DNA from 3 places in the Shewanella cyperi genome. Region 3 is predicted to be linked to each of the others. Evidence: predicted binding sites of a transcription regulator. Region 3 holds the regulator's gene; each other region holds the start of a gene.
What was found. The regulator MetJ, encoded in region 3, represses methionine synthesis genes. The targets are predictions, from matches to a motif close to TAGACGTCTAGACGTCTA.
Positions count from the first base shown of each region.

Region 1: a site for MetJ is predicted at 4,497-4,514, ahead of msrA (peptide-methionine (S)-S-oxide reductase MsrA). Genes of this name have one in related genera too.
Region 2: a site for MetJ is predicted at 5,111-5,128, ahead of serA (phosphoglycerate dehydrogenase). Genes of this name have one in related genera too.

Region 1 is NZ_CP071501.1:2,097,394-2,104,108, reverse strand. Features, by position in the region: gene ybfE (LexA regulated protein) at 1-271, opposite strand, end outside; gene JYB84_RS09140 (DUF2788 domain-containing protein) at 281-502, opposite strand; gene JYB84_RS09135 (alpha/beta fold hydrolase) at 633-1,403, opposite strand; gene seqA (replication initiation negative regulator SeqA) at 1,680-2,219, shown strand; gene pgm (phosphoglucomutase (alpha-D-glucose-1,6-bisphosphate-dependent)) at 2,251-3,897, shown strand; gene msrA (peptide-methionine (S)-S-oxide reductase MsrA) at 3,984-4,478, opposite strand; gene astE (succinylglutamate desuccinylase) at 4,723-5,757, shown strand; gene JYB84_RS09110 (thiamine pyrophosphate-dependent dehydrogenase E1 component subunit alpha) at 5,912-6,715, shown strand, end outside.
Region 2 is NZ_CP071501.1:764,624-771,338, forward strand. Features, by position in the region: gene JYB84_RS03125 (PAS domain S-box protein) at 1-1,605, shown strand, start outside; gene JYB84_RS03130 (response regulator) at 1,592-2,623, shown strand; gene ygfZ (tRNA-modifying protein YgfZ) at 2,682-3,644, opposite strand; gene serA (phosphoglycerate dehydrogenase) at 3,785-5,014, opposite strand; gene JYB84_RS03145 (DUF2238 domain-containing protein) at 5,177-5,776, shown strand; gene JYB84_RS03150 (helix-turn-helix transcriptional regulator) at 6,029-6,688, shown strand.
Region 3 is NZ_CP071501.1:3,540,199-3,546,913, reverse strand. Features, by position in the region: gene JYB84_RS15745 (conjugal transfer protein TraF) at 1-1,082, shown strand, start outside; gene JYB84_RS15740 (sulfite exporter TauE/SafE family protein) at 1,079-1,807, opposite strand; gene metJ (met regulon transcriptional regulator MetJ) at 1,883-2,197, opposite strand; gene metB (cystathionine gamma-synthase) at 2,413-3,579, shown strand; gene JYB84_RS15725 (bifunctional aspartate kinase/homoserine dehydrogenase II) at 3,589-5,982, shown strand; gene metF (methylenetetrahydrofolate reductase) at 6,144-6,715, shown strand, end outside.

The DNA.
Region 1 (6,715 bases), 1.4 Mb from region 3:
AACCGCCAAATTGTTCCTGCAATATGCATTCGATTAGCTGGCTGCGGCTGATGTTACTGGCCAAAGCTTTTTCGTTCAAGGCGTCATATAAATCTTGTGACACTTTTAACTCTATTCGCTTTAACCCCTTGGCACGATCCCTTTGGATCTGGTTACGCTTGTTGACCTTGAGCTGTTGCTCCCGAGAAAGGGGACTGCTGCGGGGACGACCGCGGCGTTTTTCGGAGGCAAAAAGGTCTATTGTTATTCTGTCTGTTGCTTCTTTTGCCATGATAGTCAATTAGCCGATGCCTGCACCTTCCCAGGCCACCTGGATAATTCCTTTTGCAATAAAACCGGCGCAGCCGAGAAAAAGTACCAGCCACACGATAAAGCGGCCGAACTTGGGAACATTGCCCTGCTTCAGTACGTCGTGGATAGCCATACCGATAAAAAAGAAGATACTGGCAAAAAACAGATTGAGCCCTATGGTCTCTATCTGTTCCATGTACTGGGACAACATCGACTGCTTCTCCTGATTCCCGCTGCTAATCATTCCGGCCGCAGGCGCCGCCGGGATTGGAAGAGGCGGGAATATATCACATAGATAAAGTGCCCGCTACCGCCTGCCAGAGCACAAGTTTCAGTACAACTCAGAGTGGCAGCGCCAGGCTGTCAACAAATCCTTTCACCAGACGATTGAACAGCTCGGGTTTCTGGGCATGCAGCCAGTGGCCGGTGGCGGCGATGGATTTCAGCTGCACCGCCGGAAACTGCGCCATAATGGCGTCCTTGTGCTCGGCCTTGACATAGTCGGAATCGCCGCCGCGGACAAACAGGGTGGGGCCGGAATAGCTGAGCGTGTGGAACGGCCAGCCAATCAGGGCATCGTAATTGCGCTTGAGGCCATCAATATTCATCTTCCAGCCAAAGCCTGTGTCGGTGCGGCGAAAACTTTTCAGCAAAAATTGCGCCGTGGCCTCGTCAACACCTGCATCTTTCATGTGCACCAGGGCCTGGCGGCGGTCATAGCTGCCGTCCAGCGGCAAACTGGTCAGCGCCTGGAACACCAGCTGATGTCTGTGGGGATAAGCAACCGGCGAGATATCGGCCGCCACTACGCCACTGACGCGCTCGGGGTGGTACAGGGCCGTGGCCATGGCGATTTTGCCGCCCATGGAGTGACCGATAAACAGCGCCTTGTCTATGCCTTCTTCATCCAGCATGGCTACCATGGCATCGGCCAGGGCTGGGTAGTCCATGGTGTCCCAATGGGGGCTGTTGCCGTGGTTGGGCACATCCACCCGTATGACCCTGTAATCGCTTTGCAAACTTTGTCCCAGCGACTTGAGGTTATCCAGATCGCCAAAGAGACCATGAATAAGCACTATTGCCGGCCCCTGGCCGCTGATGGCTCTGTTGATGTGCATGTGTGTGTGTTCCGCTGCTGCCGCCTTTTCAATGGTGCGCAATTGTGCATGGGTGACCCAAAGGGATCAAGTTGTCCCACGCTTTGGGCCGTTCGCTGTCTTTTTAAACTGTCATGGCCGCAGCGCCGTCAAAAGGCCACAAGTTTTGAATTAAGAGTGCTTTATCAAAGATTCATAACTGTCTACACTGGTGGCCTTACTCCCTTTGCCGGTCACAGTGTTGGCTGTGGCCGTCAGTGACGAACCATAAGATTAAGGAACTCGAGGGTTATGAAATACATTGAAGTGGATGAAGAGCTTTATCGTTTTATCGCAGCAAAAACGGAAAGGATAGGCGAGAGTGCTTCAGACATTTTACGGCGCCTGCTGGGTCTGTCGGTGACAGAAGTGGTCAACACCGAACCCAAGCCCATCAGCCAGCCTGGCATGGAGGCGACCCTTGCCCCTCAAACTGACATAAATGCCGACTATGATTTCGAGCATCTGCTGTCTGAATCCCTGCTGGAGCAACAAAAGGGCGCGGTTGGCCGCTTCCTGTTTGTGCTTGAGAGCCTGCATAGGGCGAACCCGGCGGGTTTTTCCAAGGTACTGCAAATCCAGGGCCGCGACCGGCTTTATTTTGCAACCTCCAGGGATGCGCTGTTACAGGCCAGCCAGTCGGCCAATCCCAAGGAAATCGGCAGCAGTGGTTTTTGGGTGACCACCAATAACAACACAGGTAAGAAGCGCATGATATTGCAGGAAGTGCTGGAGTGCTTTGGCTGCGATCCCGTGCGTGCTGCCAGTATCGGCGAGCGGGCGCTGGGTTAAGTCCGCAAGCGCAACACAAGGAGTAATGGTTTTGGCAATACACGAGCGCGCCGGTACCCTGGCACAGCAACAGGATCTGGTCAATATCCCCAAACTCATGAGCCACTATTTCCGCCTGGTGCCGGATGCCGGCAATCCGGCGGAGCGGGTGAGTTTTGGCACCTCGGGCCACAGGGGCTGTGCTTTTTTGAACAGCTTTAACGAGCGACATATCCTGGCCATCACCCAGGCCGTGGTGGACTACCGCAAGCAGGCGGGTATTCAAGGTCCCCTTTATCTCGGCATGGATACCCACGCACTGTCACAGGCCGCTTATGTCAGTGCCATCGAGGTGCTTGTGGCCAACCAGGTGTGTGTCATTGCCCAGGAAAATGACAGCTTTACCCCTACGCCCGTGGTGTCACACGCCATTCTTTGCGCTAACCGCAACGCCAACAGCAACGAATTGTCTGATGGCTTGATCATCACCCCGTCCCACAATCCGCCCCAGGACGGAGGCATCAAGTACAATCCGCCGCACGGTGGCCCCGCCGAAGGGGAGATCACCTCCTGGATTGAGACCCGTGCCAACCACTACCTGGCACACAATCTCGATGGCGTCAGACGGGTTAATTACAGCGTGGCCCGCGCCATGCCGCTGCTCAAACACAAGGATCTTATCGGCCCTTACGTAGACGATCTGGCCCAGGTCATAGACATGGAGGCCATAGCCAGGGCCAAAGTACGCATCGGCGTTGACCCCCTGGGCGGCTCTGGCATCTATTACTGGGACAGAATAGCCAAGCGCTATGGTTTGGACATTACGGTCGTCAACAACAGGGTCGACCCGACCTTCGGCTTTATGACCCTGGACAAGGACGGCAAGATCCGCATGGACTGCTCCTCGCCCCATGCCATGGCGGGTCTGCTGGCCCACAAGGACAAGTTTGATATCTGTGTCGGCAACGACCCGGACTACGACCGTCACGGCATAGTCTGCCCCGGCAGTGGCCTGATGGATCCCAATCACTTCCTGGCGGTGGCCATAGATTACCTTCTGGGTCACAGACCCGGCTGGGCCGAAAACCTCGCCATCGGCAAGACTTTGGTGTCCAGCGCCCTCATCGACAAGGTCTGCGCCGCCCATGGCCGGCCTTTAATGGAAGTGCCGGTGGGCTTCAAGTGGTTTGTGGATGGGCTGGCGAACGGCACCGTGGCCTTTGGCGGTGAAGAAAGCGCCGGCGCCGCCTTCCTGCGCCGTGATGGCGGTACCTGGTGTACCGACAAGGACGGCTTTATTCTGGCGCTGCTGGCGGCGGAAATTTTGGCTGTCACCGGCCAGACGCCCGCCGAGCGTTATGAGGCGCTGGCGGCAAAACATGGTCGCAGCTTCTATCGCCGTATCGACAGTCCGCTCAATGCCAAGATGAAGGCCAAGTTTGCCGGACTCAATGGCGACAGCCTCAATGCCAGCACCCTGGGCGGCGATGCCATACTCGAGGTGCTGACCCATGCACCGGGCAACGGTGCCGCCATCGGCGGCATCAAGATTGTCACGGCCAATGGCTGGATTGCGGCGCGCCCCTCTGGCACGGAGCCATTGTTTAAGCTCTATGCCGAGAGTTTTGTCAGCGAAGTCCATCTGGCAGAGCTGATAGCCGAGGCCCAGGCCTTGATTGGCGCCGCCCTCAAGGGCTGAACCATTAAGACATAAAAAAACGCGCCCTTGGGCGCGTTTTCTTTTACCTTGCTTTCGGCTTTTTGTACTTATGATCGAAAAGCCAATCAGTATTCCAGGTGGCAGCTCGGCAGATTGTTCTTCTGGATATAGTCCTGATGGTATTCCTCGGCACGGTGGAACTGCTGCAGCGGCACTATCTCGGTCACTATGTGGCGAATGCCCCATTTGCCGGAGCGGGCCAGCGCCAGTTTGGATTCTTCGGCTTCGGCCTTTTGCTGCTTGTCGTGAAAGAAAATGGTGCTGCGGTATTGGGTGCCTATGTCGCCACCCTGTTGATTGAGACTGGTGGGATTGTGGTTTTTCCAGAACACCTGCAGCAGCTCTTCATAACTGACCCGAGTGGGATCGAATTCCACCTGCACCACTTCCGCATGGCCGGTTTTGCCTTTTTTAACCTCTTCATAGGTGGTGGCCTGGTTGTTGCCGCCCATGTAACCGCAGGTGGCATTAAGCACGCCGGGGACCTGGCGGAAGAAATATTCCACGCCCCAAAAGCAGCCGGCGCCGAAGGTGGCCAGGGAGGTATCTTGTGCTGACATGAATCTCTCGCAAAATAATGGATGTCTGGATGGCTAAATATTGTGAGCAAATGCCAAGACAAATGCAAGAGCAATGCAAAAGGAAAAGCAAGCGTAGAAACATGCGTACAGCAGTAGGGCAGAAGTAAGACCTTGTCCTCAACCGGTAAGGCAGCGAAAGGGATAGCTGACACCTCAGCCACTTATGTTAGTATTAGTCCCGTTTGTGCCCACCGCCGTTACGGATGAACAAGGAGAATTCGCTGTGCTCGACACTTTGCTTAAAACCAAAGATTTCCTGGCCCTGACCCTGGCCAATCCCCAAAGCTTTCCCGAACCCTTTGGCTTCGACATAGGCGAACATACCCGGGTCGATGTCTGGGACACGGGCGTGATCCTGTTTCAGCCATTGCAGCAAGTCGCCAACAAAGATGTGGTGCTGTCCTGCGGCGTTCACGGCAACGAAACCGCCCCCATAGAACTGTGCAACGGTCTTATCCGCGATCTGCTGGAAGACAAAATCCGGGTAGGTGAGCGCACCCTGTTTCTCATCGGCAATCCGGCCGCCATCAACAACGGCACCCGCATAGTGGATGAGAACATGAACCGCCTGTTCAGCGGCGAGCATTCCCGCGGCCCCGGGCTGGTGAATCCGGAGCGGATCCGCGCCCGTAAGCTGGAAACCTATGTGGATCGTTTCTTCCGTGCCCGTGAAGGGGCGCAGCGCATTCATTACGATCTGCATACCGCTATCCGGGGTTCCAAGCACGAAAAATTTGCCATCTATCCCTACCGTCCGGGCCGCGCGTACAGCGCCGAACAGATCATGTTCCTCAAGGCCGCCGGGGTGGATACAGTTCTGTTCCATCATGAGCCGACCACCACCTTCAGCTATTTCTCTTCCGAGAATTATGGCGCCGATGCCTTCACCATAGAGCTGGGCAAGGTCTATCCCATGGGCCAGAACGACATGACCCGCTTTATTGCCACCCGCGAGATGCTGAGCCGACTGATTTGCGGCCGGGACCTGGAGCTGGAAAGCTATGGCCCTGACAAGGTCAACCTGTATCAGGTGTGCCGGGTGATCAATAAGCAGGCCGAAGACTTTGAATTTACCTTTGCCTCCGATGTCGAGAACTTTACCTCTTTCCCCAAGGGCTTTGTGCTTGCAAGGGAAGGGGGCAAGGACATCAGGGTGGAGCTCGACAGCGAGGCCGTGGTGTTTCCCAACGCCAAGGTCCCCGTGGGGCAGCGCACTGTGATCATGCTGACAGCGGCACAGGCGCCGGACGTACGCTAAGCTTGTAAACCAATTTATACATCCGATCCGGTCCTAAGTTGGCGCCGGACGGGTGCCAATGGTTGATAGGTAGTTTACGTTAACGTAATGTTCAGTCCGCGTTTTAGCAACTGGCAGGGCGTGCTGCGCCGGCCACCAATAACAAGAGCAAATTATGAGCAACGCAACAACGAATAGCGAAACGGTGCATCGCGTCGCCTTTCTGGACAGGGAGTCGCTTGCTATCCCTGTGTTGAAAATTCTCCAAGCCGACGGTACCACCTTTGAACAGGCCGTGCTGCCTCAAATCGATGAGGCTCTGGCCAATCGTATCCACGATGCCTGTGTCTTTACCCGGGTTCTGGACGAGCGCATGCTCGGTGCCCAGCGTCAGGGACGGATCAGTTTCTACATGACCTGTACCGGTGAAGAAGCCGCCATCGTTGGCAGCGTCGCCGCACTGGATGATAACGACATCATCCTGGCCCAATACCGTGAGCATGCTGCGCTGCGCTATCGCGGTTTCAGCACAGAACAGTTCATGAACCAGATGTTCAGCAACGAGAAAGATCTCGGCAAGGGTCGGCAGATGCCCATCCACTACGGCTGCGCCGCGCTGAACTATCAAACCATTTCTTCCCCCCTGGGCACGCAAATTCCCCAGGCCACGGGTGTGGGCTACAGCCTGAAACTGAAGGGCCAGCGCAATGTCGCCGTATGCTACTTCGGTGAAGGCGCCGCCTCGGAAGGGGACTTCCATGCCGGTCTCAACATGGCCGCCGTGTTGAAATCGCCGGTGATCTTCTTCTGCCGCAACAACGGCTACGCCATTTCCACCCCAACCGAAGAGCAATTTGCCGGTAACGGTATTGCCAGCCGCGGTGTGGGTTATGGCATGCACACCATACGTGTTGACGGCAACGATATGCTGGCGGTGCTGGCTGCCACCCAACAGGCCCGGGCCTACGCGGTGGAAAAC
Region 2 (6,715 bases), 1.4 Mb from region 3:
AAGCAGCTGGTGGAACTGATGGGCGGCGAGATTGGGGTCGAGAGTCAGTATGGCAATGGCAGCAGCTTCCATTTCAGCGTCCGCCTAAAGATCAGGGATCAGTCCCGGCTGAAGGTGGAGCAGGAACTGGAGGGGATGAAACTGCTTGTGGTGGATGACAACGGCACCGCCCGGGACATAATGCGCACCACCTTGGAAAGCATGGGCTTCAAGGTCGACAGCGCCCGCAGCGGCATAGAGGCGGTGGACAAGTGTAGCCGTGAGCAATACCGCATCGCCCTTATCGACTGGAAGATGCCGGAGCTCGACGGGGTGGAAACTGCCGCCAGGATCAAGGCCCTGCCCGGTGAACCGCCGCTGCTGCTGATGGTGTCGGCCCACGCCAATGCGGACTTTATCGGTGAAATTGAGCAGTTGGGCCTCAGTGGTTATATCACCAAGCCGGTCAGCGCTTCGCGCCTGCTGGATGCCATCATGTCGGCCCTTGGCAAGCAGGGGCACAAGGGGGTTCGCCGCGGCAGGGACCACAGCCTGGCAGAGCCACTGCTGGCCCAGCTCAAGGGCAAACGCATACTGCTGGTGGAAGACAACGAGATGAACCAGGAGGTGGCGACCGAGTTCCTGGAGCAAGTTGGGATTGAGCTGTCGCTGGCGGAAAATGGCCAGATAGCCCTGGAAAAACTGGGGCAGCAGCATTTTGATCTGGTGCTGATGGACTGCCAGATGCCGGTGATGGACGGATACCAGGCCACGGCGGCGCTGCGCAAGCTGCCAGGCCTCGACAACTTGCCTGTGATAGCCATGACCGCCAATGCCATGGCCGGTGACAGGGAGATGTGCCTGCGGGCCGGCATGAACGATCACATACCCAAGCCCATAGAGGTGGGGCTCTTGTACCGCACCCTGCTGCGCTATCTGGGGGATGGCAGCGAACCTGTCCCCGGGGTGATGGAGATGGATACGCCCACTCTCACCAGCTGGCCCGAGCATGCTGAACTCGACATAGACAGAGGCTTGCAGCTGGTGCAGCACTCGGAGCGCCTGTACCGGCGCATCTTCGAGCGCTTTATTGAGTCCCAGGCCGATGTGGGCGCGCGGATCCGCACCGCCATGGCGGCAGAAAAGCAGGAGGAGGCGGTGCGCTTGGCCCATACTCTGAAAGGTCTGGCGGGCAATCTGAGCTCGGCGGCCCTGGCGGAGCAGGCACGGGAGCTGGAGGCGCAGCTGGCGGCCAACGGCGACTGGCAGGCTGTGCTGGCGACACTCGAACCCCTGGTGGCGGATATCTGCGCCGCCATAGGCCTGTGGCAGGGGGAAACTGTGGTCGCAGAGCAGCCACAAGCAACAGCGGCCTTATTGACCGGTGCCGAACTGCAGCAGGCGCTGACGACCTTGCTGACGGCCCTGGAAGAGGCCGATGCCACGGCTCTGCCCCAGGTGGAAGCCATAGCCGGACGGGTCGATAAGGCCCTTGAACAACAACTTAAACCCGTGGTCAGGATGACCGCCAATTATCAATTCGATGAGGCCGCAGAACTTATTCAGGATCTGCTGGCAAAGATGGCAACAGCCCCGGAGGCAGGAGAAGTGCATGGAGCAGGCTAGCATTCTGGTGGTGGACGACACCCCGGAAAATATCGACATTCTGGTGGGAATATTGGGGGATGAGTACAAGGTCAAGGTGGCCATTGACGGCCCCCGGGCCCTGGCATTGGCGCAGAAAGCGCTGCCGGATCTGATCCTGCTGGATGTGATGATGCCGGGCATGAACGGTTACGAAGTCTGTCGGCGTCTGAAGCAGGAGCCGCTCACCAGCCATATCCCGGTGATCTTTGTCACCGCCCTGTCGGAGGTGGAGGATGAAACCCAGGGGTTTGCCCTCGGGGCCGTGGACTATATCACCAAGCCGGTCAGTGCCCCCATAGTCAAGGCCCGGGTGCGCAACCATCTGGCGCTGTACGATCAAAAGCGGCTGCTGGAGCAACAGGTGGCCGAGCGCACCCGCGAGCTGGAGCAGACCCGCTTTGAGATCATCCGCCGTCTGGGGCGGGCTGCCGAATACAAGGACAATGAAACCGGCCTGCACGTGGTGCGCATGAGCCACTACGCCCGCCTGTTGGCTGAGCAGCTGGGCTTGCCGCCCAAGTATTGCGAGCTCTTGTACAACGCCGCACCGATGCACGACATAGGCAAGATAGGCACCCCGGATGCGGTGCTGAAGAAGCCCGCCAAGTTGGAAGCCGACGAGTGGCAGGTGATGCAGCAACACGCCGAAATCGGTGCCGAGATCATAGGTGAACATGACGATCCCTTGCTGGAAATGTCACGCCGTATCGCCCTGACCCATCACGAAAAGTGGGATGGCAGCGGTTATCCCAAGGGTCTCAAGGGCACGGACATCCCCATCGAAGGGCGCATAGTGGCCATTGCCGATGTGTTTGATGCCCTGACCTCCATCCGCCCCTATAAGCAGGCCTGGAGCATAGAGGACACCATGGCACTGCTGGAGCGCGAGGCGGGCAAACACTTCGATCCCGAGTTGGTGGCCCAGTTCAAGCTGATCCTCGATAAGGTGATAGCCGTACGGGACAAGTATATGGAGACGGATGGCGGGCCTGAGTAATCCTTAGCTGAAATAAACAAGGCGCCCGTGGGCGCCTTGTTTTTTCGAGTTTGCCGCGTTAGGCCTGCTCAAGGCTGTAGGGCAGGGGCAGGGGACGCAGCTCGGCACCGAGGTCGTCCGCCAGGCGCAGCAGGGCATCGGCCGGGGTGTCGTTGGCCAGCACGGCCGTCAGCAGCACCTGGTTGTCGCGCTGTACCACTTCTATGATGTTACCCGCCTTGCGATGGCCCCCTTCAACGGCGATTTCCAGTGTGCTCTCCAGGCGCACCTTGGTGGCTGCCGTGCCCGACAGCACGTACAGGGCGCGCTTGTTGCCACCGCGGTAATGGGTGCGGGCCACGGTTTCCTGGCCCATATAGCAGCCCTTGGTAAAGCTGATGCCATCCAGCGCCTGCAGGTTGCACATCTGCGGTATGTACTCGTTGGCATGGTTGGCCGCCAGGTTGGGGTAACCGTCGCGGATCTCCAGCGCCTGCCAGGCACTGGCGTCATAGAGAGGCTGACCGCTGCCGGCCACCAGGGCCTCGGCATCGGCCTTGGGCAATACCAGGATGTAGCGCGCCTTGTCCCGGATGACGGCGCCTTGCTCCAGGGCGGTCAAGGCCGAGTCACAGGGGCCGAATTTGGCTTCGACAAAGGCCTTGGCCTCGCTGCCCATCACCCCGAGCAGGGTCCAGTCGCCACTGGCATCCACCAGTTCGGCCTTGCTGAACACGGCGTATTTCTTCAGTTGCGGCAGGTCTATTTCCAGGGCGCTGCGGGGCATCATCAGCGCCAGGGCATCGCCCAGAGAAAAGGCGCGGAAACTGGCCAGCATGCGACCCTTGGGATCGCAATGGGCACCCCAGCACCAGGCGTCGCTGGCCAGAGAGCTGATGTCGGCGGTCACCTGACCGTGAATAAAGCTGCGGCCCTGCTCGCCGCTGATGCGGATAAGCCCCAGGTGGTTAAGCAGGCACAGCCCCAGGGCTGGGCCCTGGCTGTCCAGTGACCATTGGGGTTGGGATACTGTGAAGGTCATTGCGGATTCCTTTGGAAATAACGGCAAGTATGCCCGGATTGTAGCGGATTAAGCGTCTGACATTAAAGGGGCAGAAGCAAAGAGCGGCGGCAAAAACAAAAGGGGCACCATTGGCGCCCCTTTTAACCATGCCCAGCTTATCAGTACAACAGGCGGGTACGGATTGTGCCTTCGATGGCCTTCATTTGTTCCAGGGCCTCTTCGGCCTGGTGAGTGTCCACTTCCATTACCACGTAACCTATCTCGGCGGTGGTTTGCAGGTACTGGGCCGAGATGTTGATGCTCTTCTCGGAGAAGGCCTGGTTAATCTTGATCAGAATACCGGGGCGGTTTTTATGTATGTGCAGCAGACGCGAGGTGCCCTTGTGCAGCGGCAGGGAAACCTCGGGGAAGTTCACCGCAGACACTGTACTGCCGTTGTCCGAGTACTTGGCCAGCTTGCCGGCCACTTCGATGCCTATGTTTTCCTGGGCTTCTTCTGTGCTGCCACCCACGTGCGGGGTGAGGATCACATTGTCGAGGCCGCGCAGGGGGCTGATGAATTCGTCGGTGTTGGACTTGGGCTCCACCGGGAACACGTCGATGGCGGCACCGGCCAGATGCTCTTCCTTGAGGGCGGCGGTCAGGGCATCAATGTCGACCACAGTGCCGCGGGAAGCGTTGATCAAAATGCTGCCCTTGCGCATGGTGGCCAGCTCTTCGGGGCCGATCATGTTCTTGGTCTGTGGGGTCTCGGGTACGTGCAGGCTGACCACGTCGGCCTGGGCCAGCAGTTGCTCCATGGAGTGAATTTGCTGGGCATTACCCAGCGGCAGCTTGTCTTCGATATCGAAGAACACCACCCGCATACCCAGGGTTTCCGCCAGGATCCCCAGTTGGGTACCTATGTGGCCATAGCCAATCACACCCAGGGTCTTGCCGCGCACTTCGAAGCTGCCGTTGGCGCTCTTGAGCCAGCCACCGCGGTGGGCCAGGGCGTTACGCTGGGGTATGCCGCGCATCAGCATAATGATCTCACCCAGTACCAGCTCGGCAACGCTGCGGGTGTTGGAGAAGGGGGCGTTGAACACAGGGACACCGGCCAGTTCGGCGGCCTTGAGGTCCACCTGGTTGGTACCGATACAGAAGCAGCCTATGCCCACCAGTTTCTCGGCCCTGGCCAGCACTTCGGCGCTCAGGTGGGTGCGGGAGCGGATCCCGACAAAGTGGGCATCTTTAATCGAAGCGATCAGCTCATCCTCCGCCAGGGAGGCCTTGTGATACTCGATATTGGTGTAACCTGCGCGCTCGAATACATTCACCGCAGACTGGTGGACGCCTTCCAACAACAGGATCTTGATTTTATCCTTGTCCAGCGAGTGTTTCGCCATCTGTTGATACCCTCTTCGTTTTAGGAATTATGCTTATGCTATGTGCTATGCTGACTGCCAACTGCCAGCACAAATTAGCATTTTTTTAACCTGCTGTGGAGGGCTGGACGGCTAAAGTGTTTATTCCAATTTTAGAACAATATCGTATAAGAGGTCCGTTCTTTGTATAAACCCTTAATATGGCTGGGCAGCTACCTGGCAATCTTGCTCTGGTCCCTTTACCAACCCCACGATGGTTTTACCTGGTTTTTAGAAGCGGTACCTGCACTCGTCGCCCTGCCGCTGCTGGCCCTGACCCGCAAACGCTTTCCTCTGACGCCCCTGGCCTATGTGTTGGTGTTGCTGCACTGCAGCATATTGTTTGTAGGTGCCCACTATACCTATGCCGAGGTGCCGCTGTTTGACAGCCTGGCCCAGTGGATGGGGAGCGAACGCAACAATTACGACAAGCTGGGGCACCTGGCCCAGGGCTTTGTACCCGTAATACTGGCGCGGGAAATCATGCTGCGAAAGCAGGCGGTGAAACCCGGGGCCTGGTGTCATTTCCTGTGTCTGTGTTTTGTGCTGGCCCTGTCGGCCTTCTATGAACTTATCGAATGGTGGGTGGCGGTAGCCACCGGGGACAGTGCCGAGGCGTTTCTCGGCACCCAGGGTTATGTCTGGGACACCCAGTCCGACATGCTGATGGCGCTGCTCGGTGGCATGCTGGCATTGCTGCTGTTTAACCGTATGCATGACCGTCAGTTGCAAAAAATTACCTAATATTATCAATTGCTTCTATTGTGACAGTTCAAATAAAATCCAACTAGTGATTGTGATTCAACGGCTTAGCCTTTGGGTGTTTATCAAGCTCGTCAGAATCATACTTTGGACTGATGGAGTTATGCTTTGCCGGCAGCACAATCTAGCCCGAGTAACAGAATTAACTATAAAGGCCAGAACATGGAATGTTGGCCACAGAATTACCTGAGTAATGCCACAAAACCATAAGAGACTTTTCAGGGAGAAAAGCAGATGAGTAACATCAATGAGCTAATTTTTGTTCATCAGGTCGCAGCCCCTTGCCATCTGGCCATGCTGGCCGAGTCCATAGGTTTGAAGACCCGGGTGGTACGTCACGCCGCTGAGCTGGAGCCCAGCGGTAATCCCAATGCGTTTTATCTGATAGCCCAAAAAGGGTCGGCACTGGATAACCAGGGCATTCCCTTGCTGGCCAGTCGCCTGGTTCAGCATGTACCCGTGGCCCTGTATCACGTGGACCGTAGTGCCCTGGAGCCCGAGGCCGCCCTCTTGATGGGGATCCGTGGTCTGCTGTATGCGGATCAGCGTCTCGACCTTATGCTCACCGGGCTGCGCAAGATGGTGGCCGATGAGCTGTGGTTCGAGCGGCCGCTTATCAGCAAGGTGTTCCGGCAGTTGGTTAAAAAGCTCGATAGCCGCGAATCCCAGACCCACGACAGCCTGGCGGCGCTGCAGTCCCTTACCAATCGCGAGCGCACCATAATCCAGTTGGTGTCCAGCGGTGCCCGCAACAGGGAAATCGCCGATAACCTGTGTATCAGCGAGCACACGGTCAAGGCCCATATTTCCTCGATTTTCAAAAAGACCGAATCCCGTAACAGGGTAGAGTTATTGCGCTGGGCCCAGAATCACCAGCAATATTTCAGTCTCTGATTTAATCGCATTGTGTACCATGAAATC
Region 3 (6,715 bases):
CTGCTTCCAATATAGAAGGGGCCGCCTTTGCCAACCCGGCCCTGTTGTCCCTGCCATCCATGCGTGATCAAGGGGTCACCTTGTTACTGCCGACCCTGGGGCTTGATGCGGCTGACAAGGACGACATGATAGACAAGATAGATCTGTTGCAGGATGACTACGATGCCTTGCAGACGGCCATTGATAATGCCAATCCCACCGCAGTTGATACCTATCGTAATGCCCTGGTGAGTGATCTGGTCTCACTGCAGGACAACAACGCCTATCTCAGTGGCGGTATTGGCTTAAGCATCAGTATGCCCTCCAAGGGTATGAGTTGGGGCCTGTTGTACAAGACCTATATCGACGGTTTCGGTATTGCCGACATCAGTGATGAGGATATAGTGCTGCTCAGCACCCTGGATCCCGTCAATCCTCCGGAAATTGGGGATTTGACTTCTCAGGGACGGGTTATCGCCGGCGCCATCTCCGATATCGGGGTGGCGGTCAGTATGCCGCTGTCGATTGTCAATATGCCGGTGACAGTGGGGGTTACCCCAAAAATCCAACGCCTCGACAGCTTCAACTATGGCGTCAGTGCCAACAATTTCGATGAAGGGGATTTCGATGGCAGTGACTACAGCAACGATGAAACCGGTTTTAACCTGGATGTGGGGATCGCCATTGAGCCCATGCATGGCATGGTCATAGGTCTTGCCGGCCGCAACCTGATAAAGCGGGAGCTGGACACAGTTGAGTCAGAAGGTATTCAGGCCACCTACAGAGTGGGGCCAACAGTGACCGTCGGCGTGGCCTATCAGTGGGATGGTTTTACCGTCACCACTGATTTGGATCTGCTTGAAAATGAAAAGTTTGTCGGCCTGGAGGGCACCCAGTATTGGCGTGTGGGCGGTGAATACCAGGCCATGGACTGGTTGGCGCTGCGGCTGGGCTACCGCCATGATCTGAATGATGTGACCGCCAACCTTTATTCCCTCGGCACCGGCTTTGTCATAGGCAAGAGTTTTAAGCTGGATCTCAGCGGTATGTTCGGCAATGACAATGCCTATGGCGCGGCACTGCAAACCTCCTATCACTTTTAGCCAAGCAGGCTGGCCAGCGACTTAAAGGTCAGCAGCAGGGCGCTTAAGGAACATAAAACCAGGGTCATGATCCTGGTTTTATTTTTATCTACCCTGTGGATCATTTTCCCGGCCAGCAGGTAGGCCAAAATGACACCGGGCAGCAGTTGCAGCGACCACCACAAGTGTTCAGTGCTCAGCAAGCCCGCCAAGGCCAGAATCACCAAAGCAATCAGGGAGCTGAAGATAAAAAAGGCCGACAGTGCCGCCCGGAATTTACCGGGATCCTTGCCTGCCAGCAACAACGCCATCGGCGGGCCGCCAATGGCGGCTATGGTGCCGAATACCCCGGACAGGGTACCGGCCGCGAACAGGGTCAGGCGGTTCACCGGCAGTTCGAAGCGTTTAAGGCTGAGCAATACGGCGATGGCCACAATAGCGGCTATGGCCAGCCCCAGTACATCCTGTGGAGCCAGGAGTAACAGGGTGGCACCCAGCAGGCCGCCGGGAACCCGTCCCAGCAAGGCATATTGCAGACCCTTGAACTCCAGTTGACCGCGCTCCCGCACCAAGGTCAGCAGGGCAATGGAGAAGCCCATGACTATCACAGGGGCCGGCACCAGTCGCGGCTCCAGCAGATACAACAGCGGACTGGCTACTACAGCCAGACCAAAGCCAATCAGACTTTGGATCAGGGCGCCACTGAAGATGATCAGCAGGGCCAACAACCAGGTAACAGGATCCATCAAAGTACTCCGGGGCCAAAAACAGACAAGGATCGCCGAGCGATCCTTGTCTGTTTATCTTCCATTGACAGGAGTTTACTCCATGTCTTCCCATTCGATTCCCATCTCATCCATCAGGCGCTTGGCTTCGGCGGGGATGCTGTCGGGTTTGTCTTTTGACAGGTCGTCATCATTGGGCAGCGGTTGGCCCGTGTAGGCGTGCAAAAAGGCCTCACACAGCAATTCACTGTTGGTTGCATGACGCAGGTTGCCGACCTGGCGACGGGTGCGCTCATCGGTCAATACTTTCAACACTTTCAAAGGAATGGAAACGGTAATCTTTTTAACCTGCTCATTCTTCTTTCCGTGCTCAGCATAGGGGCTGATGTATTCGCCATTCCATTCAGTCATTGACTCACCTGTGATATCCGAAATTCGGTGCCGATTTTAAACCCTTACAAACTACAGTCAAATAATTGCTGCTAAAACGCCCCATCTGTGGGCTCTTGCCAGCAAGTATAGACGTCTAAAAGTCTGGATGCCTATTGACCTCGGTACATTTGCTGAGTTAATTTAGACGTCCAGACATCCATTGTGATGCGCAAGCGTATTTTGAGGATCCGAGTATGACAGAGCGTCGAGCCGCAACCATAGCAGTACGTCAGGGCATTGAGAGTGACAGCCAGCATGGTGCCGTGGTACCGCCCATCTACCTGTCGACCAATTACAGTTTTGACGGTCACACCCAGCCACGGGCATTCGACTACAGCCGTTCCGGTAATCCCACCCGCTCGCAACTTGGCGAGGCCCTGGCCCAGTTGGAACACGGTTGCAGCGGTATCATTACCTGCACCGGTATGGCTGCCATCACCCTGGTGACCAGTCTGCTCGGACCCGATGATTTATTGGTGGTGCCGCACGATTGTTACGGCGGCAGCTATCGCCTGTTCACCAACCTGGCGAAGAAAGGCCAGTTCCGCCTGCTGGTGGTCGATCAATCTGATACGGCGGCGCTGGATGCGGCCCTGGCTCAAGGACCGGCCATGGTATGGCTGGAGACTCCCTCCAATCCCCTGCTGCGGGTGGTGGACATAGCCGCCATTGCCTATGCCGCCCACAAGGTAGGCGCCAAGGTGGTGGTGGACAACACCTTCCTGTCGCCCATATTGCAGCAACCCCTGTTGCTGGGGGCCGACATAGTGGTGCACTCCACCACCAAGTACATCAATGGCCACAGCGATGTGGTCGGTGGCGCCGTGGTGTGCCGTGATGTCGAGCTGGGGGAACGCCTGCACTGGTGGTCCAATACCCTGGGACTCACAGGCGGCGCCTTTGACAGCTACCTGACCCTGCGCGGGGTGCGCACCCTGGCGGTGCGGGTGCGGCAGCACCAGGCAAACGCCGAGCGTATAGTGGCCCGTTTGGCTGCCAGCGAGCTGGTGCGCAAGGTGTATTACCCCGGGCTCAAGGATCACCCTGGGCACGAGATTGCCGCCCGGCAACAACAGGGCTTTGGCGCTATGCTGAGTTTTGAGCTTGAAGGTGGCCAGGAAGAGCTGGTGGCCTTTCTCGGGGCGCTGCAGTTTTTCAGCATCGCCGAAAGTCTCGGTGGGGTAGAGAGCCTGGTGGCAGTGCCCGCCACCATGACCCACAGGGCCATGGACAGCGATGCCCGCGCCGAGGCCGGGATCAGTGACACTCTGCTGCGTCTGTCGGTGGGGATTGAAGATGTGGAAGATTTGCTGGCCGACATAGAGGCCGGACTCGCCGCCGTTGCGGCCTGCAAGCAATAGGAGCCTGATGTGGCACGATGTCATTTACATAAATTCGGTGGCTCCAGCCTGGCGGATGCGGACTGTTATCGCCGGGTGGCCCATATACTGCTGACCCAGGGGCGTAGCGACGATCTGGTGGTGGTGTCGGCCGCCGGCAAGAGCACCAATTTTCTCTATCGTCTGCTGGAGCTGAGCGACAAAGGTGCCCTGTGGCAGGAAGAGTTGCAGCAGCTGATGGCTTATCAGCAACAACTGATTGAGCAGTTGCTCAGTGCCGAACAGGCCCGCCACCTGCGTGAGCGCCTGGCCACGGACAAGGCCCAGTTGCAGACCCTGCTGGCCCTTGGTGAACGCAACGACTATCAGGTGAATCAGGTGGTCAGTTTCGGTGAGCGCTGGTCGGCTCGTTTGATGGCTGCACTGCTGCGTGAATCCGGCGTGGCGGCAAGCCACGTGGATGCCTGCAGCATACTGGTGGCCGATGAAGGCGCTGTGCCGCAGATCCGCACCGCCGAGTCCCGTGCCAAGGTGCAGGCGCTGCTGGCCGAACATCCGGACGAGCGGTTGGTGATCACCGGCTTTATCTGCGCCAACAGCCGCGGCGATACCCTGCTGCTGGGCCGCAACGGATCGGATTTCAGCGCGACCTTGATTGCCAGCCTGGCCGATATCGACCGGGTCACTATCTGGACCGATGTGGAAGGGGTGTTTAACGCCGATCCCAACAAGATCAATGACGCCAAGTTGCTGGCCAGCATGTCACTGGCCGAGGCCGACCGCCTGGCGCGTCTGGGTTCGCCCGTGCTCCATTCCCGTACCCTGCAACCCCTGTTTGACACCCGGGTCAGCATGGCGGTGCGCTCCAGCTATGCGCCACACACCGCCTTTACCCTGGTGGCGCCCTCAAGCTCCCGCGCCAGCGCCCCCGTGGTGACCAACCTTAACGAGGTGGCCTGTTTCAGCCTGACCCTGGGCGGTGACTGCGACACCCTGCTGAGCCAGCTGGCAGAAGCCGGTGTGGCTCCGCTGGCCTGGTGGCCCGCAGCCAATGGCCGATTGGAACTGGCCTATATGCCCGAGCTGCAACGCCAGGCCCTGAACCAGCTCAATGCCCTGGCGCCGGAGCTGGAGATCAGTGACATCAGCGTCGCCACGGATCTCGGACTGGTGGCCCTGGTCAGCGCCGATGCCCACTTATATCGCCGCGGCTTTGCCCGTTTGCTCAGTCGTGAGGCCAGGCCCCTGTATCAGGACGGTCTCAGCCTGGTGACCCTGGTGCCCAAGAATCAGGTGACCCTGTTGACCCAGAAGGTGCACAGACGCTGCGCCGGGCCGCGCAAACGCATCGGCGTGGTGCTGCTTGGGGTTGGCAACATAGGCGAAGCCTGGCTGGATCTGTTTCGCCGCGCCGCCACTTCTTTGGGGCGGGAATTGGAGGCCAGTATTGAGCTGCTGGGTTTGGTCAGTTCCGGCAAGGCGTTGCTTGATAGTCAGGGCATAGATGCCGGCAACTGGCGCGATCGTTTCGCGGTAGAAGCGCACGACTGGGACTATCCAAGCCTGTTCCAACAGCTGGAGGCCCTGGAGTGCGACGAGCTGGTGGCCCTGGATATCAGCGCCAGCGCCACGCTGACACTGCAATACCCCGAGCTGTTTGCCCGTGGCATTCATCTGGTCAGCGCCAACAAGCTGGCCGGCTCAGGCCCGCTGCCTTTCTACCGCGAGCTGAAACAACAGCTCGGCAACCGCAGGTTGTATTGGCGCTATAACGCCAGCTGTGGTGCGGGATTGCCGGTGCAGCATGCGCTCAACGATCTGCACAACAGTGGCGACACAGTGGAGGCGGTCGGCGGTGTGTTCTCCGGCACCCTGTGCTGGTTGTTCGAACATTATGACGGCAGCCGACCCTTCTCCGAATTGGTACTGGAGGCCAAGACGCTCGGGATCACCGAGCCCGATCCCAGGGACGATCTCTCCGGCCGCGATATGCAGCGCAAGCTGTTGATCCTGGCCCGCGAGATAGGCCTGGAGCTGGAGCTGGACGATATAGAGGTGGAATCGCCGGTGCCAGAGGCGCTGGCCGCCCTGCCGCTGTCCGACTTCCTCGGGCGGATCAGCGAGCTGGATGCCCCCATGTTGGCGGCCCTCAACGCTGCCCGGGACAATGGCAAGGTGCTGCGCTATGTGGCGGCGCTGGATAGGGCCGGCGGGCGCGTGAGTGCCAAGGTGGGGCTGAGCTGGGTTGAGCCGGAGCATCCCTGGGCCAACCTGACACCGGGTGACAATGTGTTTGTGATCCGCAGCGCCTTCTATCAGGGCAATCCGCTGATCATCCGTGGCCCAGGCGCCGGCCGTGAGGTAACAGCGGCCGCGGTGCAGTCCGATCTGGCGCAGATCTGCCACGAGCTGTTACAGGAATAAGCTTGGCTGTGGGTGATAAGGGACGCATTGGCGTCCCTTTTGTTTTTAGGATGGGCAAATTGGCGTTTTTTACGCTTGACTTGAATTGAGATTGCTCTAGTATGTGGACGTATAGACGTCCAAACGCCCGAACGTCCATTTTAGCAGTCGAGGAATATTTAATGGCTTTTCATCACGCACAACATTCTCACTCCCTGAATCAGAGTCTGGCTGAGCTCAATGGCGGGATTAATGTGTCATTCGAATTCTTTCCTCCTGCCACCCCCGAAATGGAAAAGCTGCTGTGGAGCTCCATTCGCCGTTTGGAACCGCTCAAGCCCAAGTTTGTTTCCGTGACCTATGGCGCCAATTCCGGGGTCCGTGACCGCACCCATGGTGTGATTGAGCGCATCCAGCGTGAGACGGACCTGGTGGCGGCACCACACCTGACCCTGGTGGATGCCAGCGATGAGGAGCTGCTGGGGCTGGCCAAGACCTATTGGAACAGCGGTATCCGTAACATAGTGGCGCTGCGGGGCGATCTGCCCGCCGGCAGCCCCAGGCCAACCCGCTTTGCCGCGGATCTGGTGCGTTTGCTGCGCAGTGTCGCCGACTTCGATATTTCCGTGGCCGCCTATCCCGAGGTGCATCCCGAGGCCGCCAATGCCCAGGCGGACCTGATCAACCTCAAGCGCAAAATCGATGCCGGTGCCAGCCGGGCCATCACCCAATTCTTTTTCGATGTGGAGTCTTA